DNA from 2 places in the Rhizobacter sp. P2_G4 genome. Region 1 is predicted to be linked to the other one. Evidence: riboswitches for the same ligand, from Rfam matches in the RefSeq annotation. Region 1 holds a riboswitch; the other holds the start of a gene.
What was found. Region 1 has a riboswitch for thiamine pyrophosphate ahead of thiC (phosphomethylpyrimidine synthase ThiC). Riboswitches for the same ligand answer to the same signal wherever they lie in the genome.
Positions count from the first base shown of each region.

Region 2: another riboswitch for thiamine pyrophosphate. It lies ahead of AC1DYS_RS23825 (TonB-dependent siderophore receptor); the one in region 1 lies ahead of thiC (phosphomethylpyrimidine synthase ThiC).

Region 1 covers NZ_JBFUFG010000010.1:58,708-64,942, reverse strand. Annotated here, with positions in the region: gene AC1DYS_RS26090 (FAD-dependent oxidoreductase) at 1-1,030, opposite strand, end outside; gene thiC (phosphomethylpyrimidine synthase ThiC) at 1,035-2,918, opposite strand; TPP riboswitch at 2,995-3,100, opposite strand; gene AC1DYS_RS26080 (penicillin-insensitive murein endopeptidase) at 3,234-3,938, shown strand; gene AC1DYS_RS26075 (carbon-nitrogen hydrolase family protein) at 3,940-4,731, opposite strand; gene AC1DYS_RS26070 (flavin monoamine oxidase family protein) at 4,737-6,235, opposite strand, start outside.
Region 2 covers NZ_JBFUFG010000007.1:301,767-308,001, forward strand. Annotated here, with positions in the region: gene AC1DYS_RS23795 (phosphoadenylyl-sulfate reductase) at 1-31, shown strand, start outside; gene cysD (sulfate adenylyltransferase subunit CysD) at 28-987, shown strand; gene AC1DYS_RS23805 (sulfate adenylyltransferase subunit 1) at 1,093-2,373, shown strand; gene cobA (uroporphyrinogen-III C-methyltransferase) at 2,376-3,182, shown strand; gene fdxA (ferredoxin FdxA) at 3,179-3,505, shown strand; gene AC1DYS_RS23820 (NAD(P)/FAD-dependent oxidoreductase) at 3,522-4,622, shown strand; TPP riboswitch at 4,839-4,954, shown strand; gene AC1DYS_RS23825 (TonB-dependent siderophore receptor) at 5,017-6,235, shown strand, end outside.

The DNA of each region.
Region 1 (6,235 bases):
CGCAGCGCTGCAACGCGTCTTCCACCAGCGCGGGGGCGAGCAGCCAGCCATGGCGAAACAGGCCGTTGATGCGAACCAGCCCGGGCTCGATGTCGGCGCGTGGTTCGTTGTCGGGCAGGGCGGGCCGCAGGTTGACGTCCAGCCGCTGAATGCGGGCTTCGGCCAGCGCGGGCATCACGCTGTGCGCTGCCGCCATCAGCTCGACCGCGCTGCGCAGCGACATGGCCGAGCGGTCCTCGCTCTCGATCTCGCTGGCACCGACCAGCACCACGTCACTGGAGCGCGGCACCAGGTACACGCGGTGGCGCGGATGCAGCAGTCGCACGGGGCGGGCGAGGCCGTGGCGGGGCGCGTGCAGCCAGATGATTTCTCCACGTACACCGCGCACTGGCAGCGCGGGCCGTGCGCCGATTCCTCGCACATCGAAGACGCAGTCGAAGTGGTGCCATGAGCCGTCACTCAGGCTCAACTCGCCGGGGCGCAAGGTGTCGACCGACACGCCCCAATGCCAGTCGACGTCGGGCGCTTCGGCCTGTAAGGCCAGCATCGTGGCCACCGTGTCGATCTGCCCTTCCTGCGGCAGCAGCCAGGCGTGCGCGGCGCCTTGCAACGCGGGCTCCAGCGATTGCATGGCGTTCGATGACAGCGCCTGTGCTTGCGGTGTGCCGGGTGCTGCGGTCGACAGGCGCGCCAGCACGCGCTGCGCTGCGCCGCTGTCGCTGCGATGCGCCAGCAGCAAGCTTCCGCGCTCCGAGAAGTGCGGCCTGGCTCGCAAGGCCGACACGATCTCGCGCCACAACGCGATCGAGCGCCAGCCCAGCGCGGCCACATGCGCCGAGCTGTTGTCGAGCTCAGCCAGCGGGCTCAGCATGCCGGCCGCCGTGTAGCCAGCCGCCTGCCGTCCATCGAAGCTCGGCTGTGGCGCTTGTGCCGGGTCGAATACGCTGACGCGATGGCCGGCTCTCGCCAGCTTCCACGCCAGCAGCCGGCCGAGCAGGCCCGCACCGGCGATGCCGATGGTCGACGACATGGCTTCAGGTTTTTGCGTGGATCGGGATGTAAATCTCGCCGCCGCCCGCCTTGAACTGCGCCGACTTCTCGGCCATGCCGCTTTCCAGCGCTGCCGCGTCGGCCACGCCTTTCGCGGCCGCGTAGTCGCGCACGTCCTGCGTGATCTTCATCGAGCAGAACTTCGGCCCGCACATGCTGCAGAAGTGCGCGACCTTGCTGCTGTCTTTCGGCAAGGTCTCGTCGTGGAAGTCGCGTGCGGTGTCCGGGTCCAGGCCGAGGTTGAACTGGTCGGTCCAGCGGAACTCGAAGCGTGCCTTCGACAGCGCCTCGTCGCGTGCCCGTGCGCCGGGGTGGCCCTTGGCGATGTCGGCCGCGTGAGCCGCGATCTTGTACGCGATGATTCCCTGCTTCACGTCATTGCGGTCGGGCAGGCCGAGGTGCTCCTTGGGCGTCACGTAGCAGAGCATCGCGGTGCCCATCCAGCCGATCATGGCGGCACCGATGGCGCTGGCAATGTGGTCGTAGCCGGGCGCGATGTCGATCGTGAGCGGGCCGAGTGTGTAGAACGGCGCTTCGGCGCAGTGCTTCAGCTGCTCGTCCATGTTGGCCTGGATCAGGTGCATCGGCACGTGGCCCGGGCCTTCGATCATGGTCTGCACATCGTGCTTCCAGGCGATCTGCGTCAACTCGCCCAGCGTGCGCAGCTCGGCGAACTGCGCTTCGTCGTTGGCATCGGCACCCGAGCCGGGGCGCAGGCCGTCGCCGAGCGAGAAGCTCACGTCGTAGGCCTTCATGATGTCGCAGATGTCTTCGAAGTGCGTGTAGAGAAAGCTTTCCTTGTGGTGGGTGATGCACCACTTGGCCATGATCGAGCCGCCGCGCGAGACGATGCCGGTGCGCCGGTTCGCCGTCAGGTGAATGAAGGGCAACCGCAAGCCGGCGTGGATGGTGAAGTAGTCGACCCCTTGCTCGGCCTGCTCGATCAGCGTGTCGCGGAAGATCTCCCAGGTGAGGTCTTCAGCCACGCCGCCCACCTTCTCCAGCGCCTGGTAGATCGGCACCGTGCCGATGGGCACCGGGCTGTTGCGCACGATCCAGTCACGCGTGGTGTGGATGTTGCGGCCGGTGCTCAGGTCCATCACGTTGTCGGCACCCCAGCGCGTGGCCCACACCAGTTTCTCGACCTCTTCTTCGATGCTGGAGGTGACCGCCGAGTTGCCGATGTTGGCGTTGATCTTCACCTTGAAGTTGCGGCCGATCGCCATCGGCTCCACCTCGGGGTGGTTGATGTTGGCCGGGATGATGGCGCGGCCGCGTGCCACTTCTTCGCGCACGAACTCCGGCGTGATGATCTTTGGGATGCTGGCGCCCATCGGGTTGCCGCGCAGGCGCTGCTCGCGTGCTTCGTCGGCCAGGTACTCGGCCATCCATTCGCGCTTGCCGTTCTCGCGCAGCGCCACGTACTCCATCTCGGGCGTGACGATGCCGCGGCGTGCGTAGTGCATCTGCGTCACGTTGGCACCGGCCTTGGCGCGCCGCGGTGTGCGTTGCAGCGCGGCGGCGGCGCGGCGCAGTGCCTCGATGCGGTCGGCCTCGTAGGCCTCGTGCTTGATGCCGTCGTCCAGCGCATGGCGGATGCGGCCGGTGTAGCTCTCCGTGTCGGCACGCTCGGCGATCCATGCATCGCGCACGCCGGGCAGGCCGCGCGTCACGTCGATGCTTGCCGTCGGGTCGCTGTACGGGCCCGAGGTGTCGTACAGCGCGACGGTCTCGCCGTTCGTCAGGCTCACCTCGCGCAAGGGCACGCGCACGTTGTCGCGGCTACCGGTCAGGTAGGTCTTCTGCGAGGCTGGGAACGGCTCACGCGTGAGGGTGAGCAGGGCTTCGAGCTTGTCGGGTGCGTTCATCGAGGTTCCTTCGTGAGCAGTGGCTACGCATGCTCCGAAGGTGACCCCGGCAGCCCCGGCCACGATGGGCCTTGGGGTCAAGGGTGACAGCTCTTCTTTCGCCGGTACTAGCCGGATCAAGTTCGCGGGTTTGGTTGGTGACCATCTCAGCACGCTGTCCACGTGCACCCCGGAGCGAGGGCGATTGTGTGCCCATTTTTTGAGCCGGTCAACGCTCGGTTGTTCTCGGTCCTTTGACGCGATCTGTTCGAGTTTGAGAGCTTCGATGAGACGCGGCGTCTGGTACGGTTCGCGTTTCTCGAGCTCTCAGCCTGCATGTTCCGACCGACGACACATCTCGCCTTGCTCTGGGTTGCCATGATGTGTGCACCAGTCGGAGCAGCTCAGGCCATTGAGAGCCAGTGCTTCGGCACGGTGAGCAAGGGTCGGATCGAAGGCAGCGTGAAGCTCCCTGTCAGCGGACCCAACTTCACCGCATACAGCACGCTGGGCGCCACGGCCGGCCGCACGCATGTCCATTCGAAGGTCTCGGATGTGATCGTCTCGGCCTACGCGGCGCTGGCGGTTGCGGACCCGTCCGTCACCTACGTCTATGGGGAAACGGGTTGGCCGTCCGGCGGCCGCATCCGGCCTCACCGTACTCACCAGAATGGCTTGTCCATCGACTTCTTCGTGCCGGTGCGAAACAAGGCGGGCAAGTCGGTACCGCTGCCCACGGGCCCGACCAATCGATTGGGCTACGATATCGAGTTCGATGCGAATGCGAAGTACGAGGACTACCAGATCGATTTCGTGGCGTTGTCAGAGCACCTTTACCAGCTGCATGTCGCTGCCAAGGCCAGGCGTGTGGGCATTGCGCTCGTCATCCTCGACAACGCGTTCTTCCCGAAGCTCTTCTCTACGCCCCGCGGCCCCTATCTGCGGCAGAACCTGACGTTCATGAAGGGCAAGCCGTGGGTGCGCCATGACGAGCACTACCACGTTGACTTCAGCATGCCATGCAAGCCGGCTCCTGCGTGAATCAGATTCCTTGTACGCGGTCCGCCAGGTAGGTGTACTTGCTGCGTGAAGCGCTCAGGCGCTCGCTGCTCAACTCGGCGAACACGAGCGCCTCGTCGCGTTCAGCCACCATGGGCGCTTCACCATCGGGTGCCACCACGCAGCTCAACCCACCGTAACGCAGGCTGCCCTCGCTGCCGCAGTAGTTGGCATAGGCCACGAACACCTGGTTCTCGACGGCGCGCGCCGGCACAAGCACACGGGTGACGACGTCGAAGGCTTCCATGTTGGCGGTTGGCACGATGATGGCATCGGCACCCGCGATGGCGAGGCGGCGTGCGGTTTCGGGGAACTCGATGTCGTAGCAGATGCACAGGCCGATGCGCCAGCCGTTCAGCGAGCCCAGCGCTTCGCTGGCGTCTCCGGGCATGAACATCGAGCGGTCGAGGTCGCCGTAGAGACAGGTCTTGCGGCAGCGGCCGAGCGTGCTGCCATCGGCGCCGAGCAACTGCGCGGCGTTGTAGACGCTGCCGTTCTGGCCGCGTTCCGGGTAGCCGTAGGCGAGAGCGATGCCGTGGCAGCGCGCGATCTCGGCTGCGGCTTGTGCGCTCGGGCCGTCCGCCGCTTCGGCGAGCCGTTGCACGGCGTCGACCCCGATGTCGTAGCCGCTCAGGAACATCTCCGGGCAGACCAGCAGCTCGGCGCCTTGCGCGCGCGCGATGGCGGCCTGCCTGTCAAGCCGCTGCAGATTGCCCGCCACGTCCAGCGGCAGCGGGTTGCATTGCCAGAGCGCGACGCGAAGCGTGGGTGACACGGCGCTTACTCCGGCAGGGCGATCGGGCCGATCTCTCGGAACACATCGCCGGGGCCCGGGTTGTCGGCATGCGTGGCCCCGCCGAAATGGCGGACGATGCCCCACACCGCATTCAGCGAGGTCTGCACCGCGCCTTCGACCCACGCGGGCGTGAACGACACGTCGTCGCCGGCGATGAAGATGCCACGCTGCGCAGCCGGCATCGCGTCTTGCATGAAGTGCGCGTACATGCGCTGGTTGTAGCGGTAGTGGCCGGGCAGCGCGCCCTTGAACGCGCCCAGGAAGTGCGGGTCGGCCTCCCACGAGACGGTGATCGGGTCACCGATGATGTGGCTCGCGATGTCGACGTTGGGGTAGATCTTCTTCAGCGAATCGAGCGCCAGGCGCACGCGCTTTTCAACCGAGTGCGGCAGCATCTTCAGTGCATCGCCCATCCACGAATACGTGAGGCAGATGACGCCGGGCTTGCCGGGTCCGTGGTCGAAGAGGTAGGTGCCGCGGGTGAGCCGGTCGGTCAGCGTCATGCTCATCACGTCGCGGCCGGTCACCGGGTCCTTGTCTTTCCAGAACGGCCGGTCGACCATCACGAAGGTCTTGGACGACTGCATGTAGCGCGTGCGGTCGAGCGCCATCCACATCTTGTGCGAGAAGAGCGTCTCTTCACAGTCGATCTGCGTCGTCAGCAGCCAGCTCTGGCAGGTGGCGAGCACCGCGGCGTAGCGGCGAGTGTCGCCCCAGCAGTCGGTGAGGGCCAGACGCCCGTCGGCCTCGCGGCGGATGCGCGCGACACCGGCGCGCGTAGCGCCTGCGTGCAGCGAGGCGAGCGTCGTGCCCTGCGGCCAGTGCGCCATCTGCTCGGGCGCGTGCTGCCATAGGCCGATTGGCACTTGGTCGACGCCGCCGACGATGAGCCGCTGGTTCTCGTCGAAGGCGTTCACCACGACACGCAATATCTCAAGCATCGAGTTGGGGAAATCGGAGTCCCAGCCGCCGGTGCCGAAGCCCACCTGGCCGAACACTTCGCGGTGGTGGAACGACAGTTTCGAGAAGGCCTTCGACGTGGCCACGAAGTCGTAGAACGTGCGGTCATCCCACAGCGGCACGAGCCGGTTCCACAGGGCCTTGAGCGCCTTCACGTCGCGGTGGCGAATGGCGTCTTGCACGGCGTTGAAGTTGGCGCCGTCTTCCAGCGCCTCGGCCCAGGCCTGCGCCACTTCACGAAAGAGCGGCGGCAGGTCGTCGAGGTGGCGCGCGTAGTGGGTTTCGCCTTCCAGATCGATCACCGTGCTGCCCGATGCGTCGGTCAGCGGGTTGGGGAAGGGCTCGGACTTCAGTCCGAGCTGGTCGACGTAGTGATAGAAGGCCGTCGAAGAGATCGGGAAGCGCATGCCGCCGAGTTCGGCGATCACGCCCGCCGGCCCCTCGAAGCGCTGCGAGCGCAGGCGCCCACCCATCTTCGAGGCTTCGTAGACGACGGGCTTCAAGCCCAGCTTCATCAGCTCGT
Region 2 (6,235 bases), on a different contig from region 1:
TGCTGTATCGATGATCGGAGAACACAAATGAACGCCCCGCTGACGGTGGAGCAATTGCTCCCCGCCCTCGACCACACCCATCTCGACTGGCTGGAAGAAGAGGCCATCTTCATCCTGCGTGAAACGGTCGCCGCCTTCGAGCGCCCTGCCCTGTTGTTCTCCGGCGGAAAAGACTCGTGCGTCGTGCTGCGCCTGGCCGAGAAGGCCTTCAAGTCGAAAAGCAAAGACGGCGAATACAAGGGCCGCCTGCCCTTCCCGCTGCTGCACGTCGACACAGGCCACAACTTCCCCGAAGTGATCGAGTTCCGCGACCGCCGCGTCGCCGAGATGGGCGAGCGCCTGGTCGTCGGCCACCTTGAAGATTCCATCAAGCGCGGCACCGTGCGCCTGTCGCACCCGCTGGAGTCGCGCAACGGCCACCAGACCGTCGCACTGCTCGAAGCCATCGAAGAACACCGCTTCGATGTGCTGATGGGCGGCGCCCGCCGCGACGAAGAGAAGGCCCGCGCCAAGGAGCGCATCTTCAGCCACCGCGACAGCTTCGGCCAGTGGCAGCCGAAGGAACAACGCCCTGAGCTGTGGACGTTGTTCAACACCCGCATCAAGCCGGGCGAGCACATGCGCGCCTTCCCGATCAGCAACTGGACCGAGCTCGACGTGTGGCTGTACATCGCTCGCGAGAACATCCCGCTGCCGAGCCTGTACTACAAGCACGAACGCCAGGTGATTCGCCGCAAGGGTCTGCTGGTGCCCTTGACCGAGGTCACGCCACCCGAAGCCGGTGAGACGGTCGAAACGGCCGAGGTGCGCTTTCGCACCGTGGGCGACATGACCTGCACCTGCCCAGTTGAAAGCCCGGCCACCAACGCCACCGAGATCGTCGCCGAGACGCTGAAGGTCACCGTCAGCGAGCGCGGAGCAACCCGCATGGACGATCGCACCTCCGACGCGTCGATGGAACGTCGCAAGAAAGAAGGCTATTTCTGACCCACCCCCGAAGCGCTGCGCGCCTCCCCCTCAAGGGGGCGCCGCCGGTGGCCTGGCAAAGCCAGTTCCACGGCGGCCGCTGGATCAAAAGCAATTGAGAATGAGATGACCACGCAAGCAATCAAAGACCACCGCGCACTGCGCTTCCTCACCGCCGGCAGCGTTGACGACGGCAAGAGCACGCTGATCGGCCGCCTGCTGTTCGACAGCCGCGCCATCCTCGCGGACCAGCTCGACACGCTGGAGAAGCGTGCCGCGGGCGCGCCCATCGACCTCTCGCTGCTGACCGACGGCTTGGAGGCCGAGCGCGAGCAGGGCATCACCATCGATGTGGCCTACCGCTACTTCGCGACCAAGGAGCGCAAGTTCATCATTGCCGATGCGCCTGGCCACGAGCAGTACACCCGCAACATGGTGACGGCCGCAGCCGGCAGCGATGCCGCCGTGGTGCTTGTCGACATCACCAAGCTCGATACGCATGCCGTGCCCGTGCCACTCCTGCCGCAGACGCGCCGTCATGCACTGCTGGCCCATCTGCTGCGTGTGCCCAGCATCGTCTTCGCGGTGAACAAGCTCGACGCGGTGAGCGACCCGGCGCAGGCCTTCGAGGCCGTCAGCATCGCGTTGCGCGACTTCGCCAAGCAGGCTGGCATCGAAATCGCCGGCATCATCCCGGTCTCTGCGCTGCGGGGCGACAACGTGACCCAGCCGCTGGACGCCACTTGGTACAACGGCCCGTCGCTGCTGCAGTTGCTGGAATCGCTGCCCGCGCTGCAGGAACGCAAGGACGGCGATCTGCTGATCCCCGTGCAATACGTCAGCCGCGAAGGCGAAGGCACCGGCAACCAGCCGCGCTCGCTGTACGGCCGCGTGGCCCACGGCCGCGTGAAGGCCGGCGACACGGTGCAGCTCTTCCCGAGCAACCAGATCGCCACGGTGGCCGAAGTGCGGCTCGCCGGCGAGGTGGTCGACGTGGTCGAGGCCGGCCAATCCGCCGGCGTGGTGCTCGATCGCCAGCTCGACGTGTCGCGCGGCGACTGGATCGCCACGCCGCAGACCATCCATGAAGCTCAGCGCTTCTCGGCCACCCTCGCCTGGCTCGACACCGAGCCTGCCGTGGTGGGCCGCAAGTACTGGGTGCGCCATGGCAACCGCTGGGTGCAGGCACGCATCGCCAGCATCGAAAGCCGGCTCGACATCCACACGCTCGAAGCGATCGAGGCCAACCAGCTCGCGGTCAACGAGATCGGCCACGTGATCATCGAAACGCAGCAGGCGTTGCCAGTGGAATCGTATGAATCCAACCGCGTGGGCGGCTCGCTCATCATCGTCGACCCCGCCAGCAACCGCACCAGCGGTGCGCTGCTCGTGAAGGGTGCCGCCTGATCATGGCCGGACGCGTGATCTTCATCGGTGCTGGCCCTGGGGCCGCCGACCTGATCACCTTGCGCGGGGCACGCTTGCTCGCGCAGGCCGATGTCGTGTTGTTCGACGCCCTCACCGACCCTGCCCTGCGCGACTTCGTACCGCGCGCCCGTTGGCTCGATGTCGGCAAGCGCGGCTTCTGCGACAGCACCGGCCAGACCGCCATCAATGCCTTGCTCGTGAAGTGCGCTCGGGAAGGCGGCACCGTGGTTCGCCTCAAAGGTGGCGACCCCAGCGTGTTCGGTCGGCTGGAAGAGGAGCTTCATGCGCTCGCCGAAGCCGGCATCGCCTGCGAAGTGGTGCCCGGCGTCACGGCGGCCATCGCGGCGGCAGCCAGCAGCCAGCGGCCGCTGACACGCCGCGGCACCGGCCGCAGCGTCAGCCTCGCCACCGCGATGACGCGCAGCGGCGATCTGAACGCCACCCGCACAGCCGACACCGAAGTCTTCTACATGGCCGGCAAGCAACTGGCCTCGTTGTCTCGCCAACTCATGTCCGCCACCTGGCCTGCGGAGACGCCGGTGAGCGTGGTGTCGCGAGCCGGCTGGCCCGACGCCTTGCACAGCGACCACACCGTGCGCACGCTGGCCGAAGCAGGCGTGCTGCACGCAGGCAGGCCGACCATCGTGACAGTCGGGGCCGGAGCACGTGCGCTGAACAGCCCTTTGCCAACAGAGCCATCCGTCGCGACCTGCGGCGAGCCTTTAAAATCAATGGCTTCGCCTGTCGGCGATGCCCGTCCAACTGCCACTTCAAAGCCAGAGCCATGACCCACGTCGTCACCGAAGCCTGCATCCGCTGCAAATACACCGACTGCGTGGACGTCTGTCCCGTCGATTGCTTCCGCGAAGGCCCGAACTTCCTGACCATCGACCCCGACGAGTGCATCGACTGCGCAGTCTGCATCCCCGAGTGTCCGGTCAACGCCATCATGCCGGAGGAAGACGTGCCCGGCGACCAGCAGCACATGATCAAGATCAACGCCGACCTGGCCAAGAGCGGCTGGCCCAGCATCACCAAACGCAAGGCGCCCTTGCCCGATGCCGACGACTGGAAAGACAAGACCGGCAAGCTGTCCGAACTGATCAAGTAGTAGTCAACGCAACACCATGGAATTGAACGTCAACGTGGAGATCTCCAAAACCGCCAACTCGCACGAGGGCCCGATCGAGACCGATGCGGTCATCGTGGGCGCGGGTCCGGTTGGCCTGTTCCAGGTGTTCGAGCTCGGCCTGCTGGAGATCAAGGCCCACATCATCGATTCGCTTGCCTACCCCGGCGGCCAGTGCATCGAGCTGTACCCCGACAAGCCCATCTACGACATCCCTGCCGTGCCCGTGTGCACAGGCAAGGAGTTGACCGATAACTTGCTGAAGCAGATCGAGCCCTTTGGTGCGACCTTCCACCTCGGACAAGAAGTGACTGTCGTGCAGAAGCAAGACGACGGCCGCTTCTACGTCGAGACCAGCAAGGGCACGCGTTTCCTCACCAAGACCATCTTCATCGCTGGCGGCGTCGGCTCCTTCCAGCCGCGCCTGCTGAAGGTCGACGGGCTCGACAAGCACAACGAGTCGCAGGTGTTCTACCGCGTGAAGAACCCAGCCCAGTTCGCGGGCAAGAACCTCGTGATCGTCGGCGGCGGTGACTCGGCCCTCGACTGGACACTTAACTTCGTGCAGGAAGGCCCGCACAAGGCGGAGAGCGTGATCCTGCTGCACCGCCGTGACGGCTTCAAGGCCGCGCCGGCCAGCGTTGCGAAGATGAAGGAACTGTGCGACGCGTATGAGATGCAGTTCCTCATCGGCCAGATCACCGGTATCGAAGAGACCGATGGTCGGCTCACCAGCGTGAAGGTCACCGGCAGCGACGGCATCACCCGCGTGGTGCCGCTCGATGTGCTGATGGTTTTCTTCGGGCTGAGCCCCAAGCTCGGCCCGATTGCCGAGTGGGGCCTGAACCTCGAGCGCAAGCAGATCGTCGTCGACACCGAGAAGTTCGAGACCAACACGCCGGGCATCTTTGCCGTGGGCGACGTCAACACCTATCCGGGCAAGAAGAAGCTGATCCTGTCGGGCTTCCACGAAGCGGCGCTCGCTGCTTTTGGCGCGGCGCCATACATCTTTCCGGAGAAGCGCATTCACCTGCAGTACACGACCACCAGCCCGAAGTTGCACAAGGTGCTTGGCGTCGAGACGCCGACGTTTGATTGAGCCCCCCAGTCGCTGCGCTCCTGCCCCCAAGGGGCGCCGCCTGGCGGCCCGGCAAAGCCGGTTCCGCGGGCGTGGCTTGATGAGGCACTTCGCTTCGCTCGTGCTGTTTGTCTGCTCAGCACCGTTCGTGCTGAGGTCTCGAGGCGCAGCGCATAGCAGTACGCAACTTCCCGATCTCTGAATCGGTTGATAATCCGCTCGCTGCGCGCTCTGCGCAGCACTCGCTAGGGGTGTTGAACGCTCGTTCTGAAGGCAGAGCAGCGGTCGACTGAGAAAGTCCCTTTGAACCTGATTGAGGTAATCCTCGCGCAGGGAAGCATGCACAAAAGCCCGGCCGTGTTCACGGATCCGTGGCCCGTGTCAGCCGACCTGCCATCGATCTATGGACATCACGATGGCAACCAATCGCTCGTTCCGCTTTTCACGCTCTCCCATTGCTGCTGCGGCCTTGTTGCTCGCCACGGTCGTCCATGCACAGACGACGACGCTTGCGCCTGTCACTGTCACGGGCAGGGCCGACCCTGCGGCCGGCGTTTCGGGCTGGGGCAATGTGCCCTTGTCGCAGACGCCGCTACAGGCCACCGTCCTCACCGCTGAACAGCTGAGTGACCGCGGCGCACTGCGCCTGGCCGATGTCGTGAAGATCGACCCGTCCGTCAGCGACGCCTATAACTCCGAGGGCTACTGGGACTTCCTTGCCGTCCGCGGTTTTGTGCTCGACAACCGTTTCAACTACCGGCGCGATGGCTTGCCCATCAACGCGGAAACCTCGATCCCGCTCGAGAACAAGGACCGCATCGAGATACTCAAGGGCACGAGTGGCATCCAGGCCGGCACCAGTTCGCCGGGCGGGCTGGTGAACCTCGTGGTCAAGCGCCCTACCGACGCGCCGCTGCGCAACGTGCAACTCGGCTGGCGCGAGCACGGCTCGGTGCTGGGTGCCGTCGACATCAGCCAGCGGTTCGGCGAGCAGCAGGTGTTCGGCGTGCGGGTGAATGCAGCCTATGAACACATCGACCCTCGGCTGCGTGATGCCAAGGGCGAACGCAACCTGATGTCGGTGGCAGGCGACTGGCGCATCAGCCCGAGCACGCTGCTCGAAGCCGAGTTCGAGACGAGCCATCGCTCGCAGCTGAGCCAGCCGGGCTTCAGCATGCTCGGCTCCACGGTGCCGGCGCCGGTCGATCCGCGCATCAACCTCAACAACCAGCCCTGGTCGCAGCCTGTGGTGATGGACGCGAACACCGCCTCAGTCCGCGCCACCCACAACATGGGCAGCTGGCGGCTCACAGCGCACGCCGCCACCCAGCGCTTGCGCACAGACGACCGCCTCGCCTTTCCTTACGGCTGCGATGCAGAAGGCAACTACGACCGCTACTGCAGTGACGGCACGTATGACCTGTGGGACTTCCGCAGCGAAGGCGAGCGACGGCGCACTGACGCGCTCGAGCTTGCCGCGCGCGGCGAGACGGCCACCGGGTCCGTGCAACACGGTTGGGCTGTCGGTGCACTGCGCAGCAAGGTGAAGAACCGCTTCGGGCCGCAGACCTTCGACTTTGCCGGCACAGGCAACGTGGAAGGCACGTTGTTCACGCCGCCCAAGAACACACAGA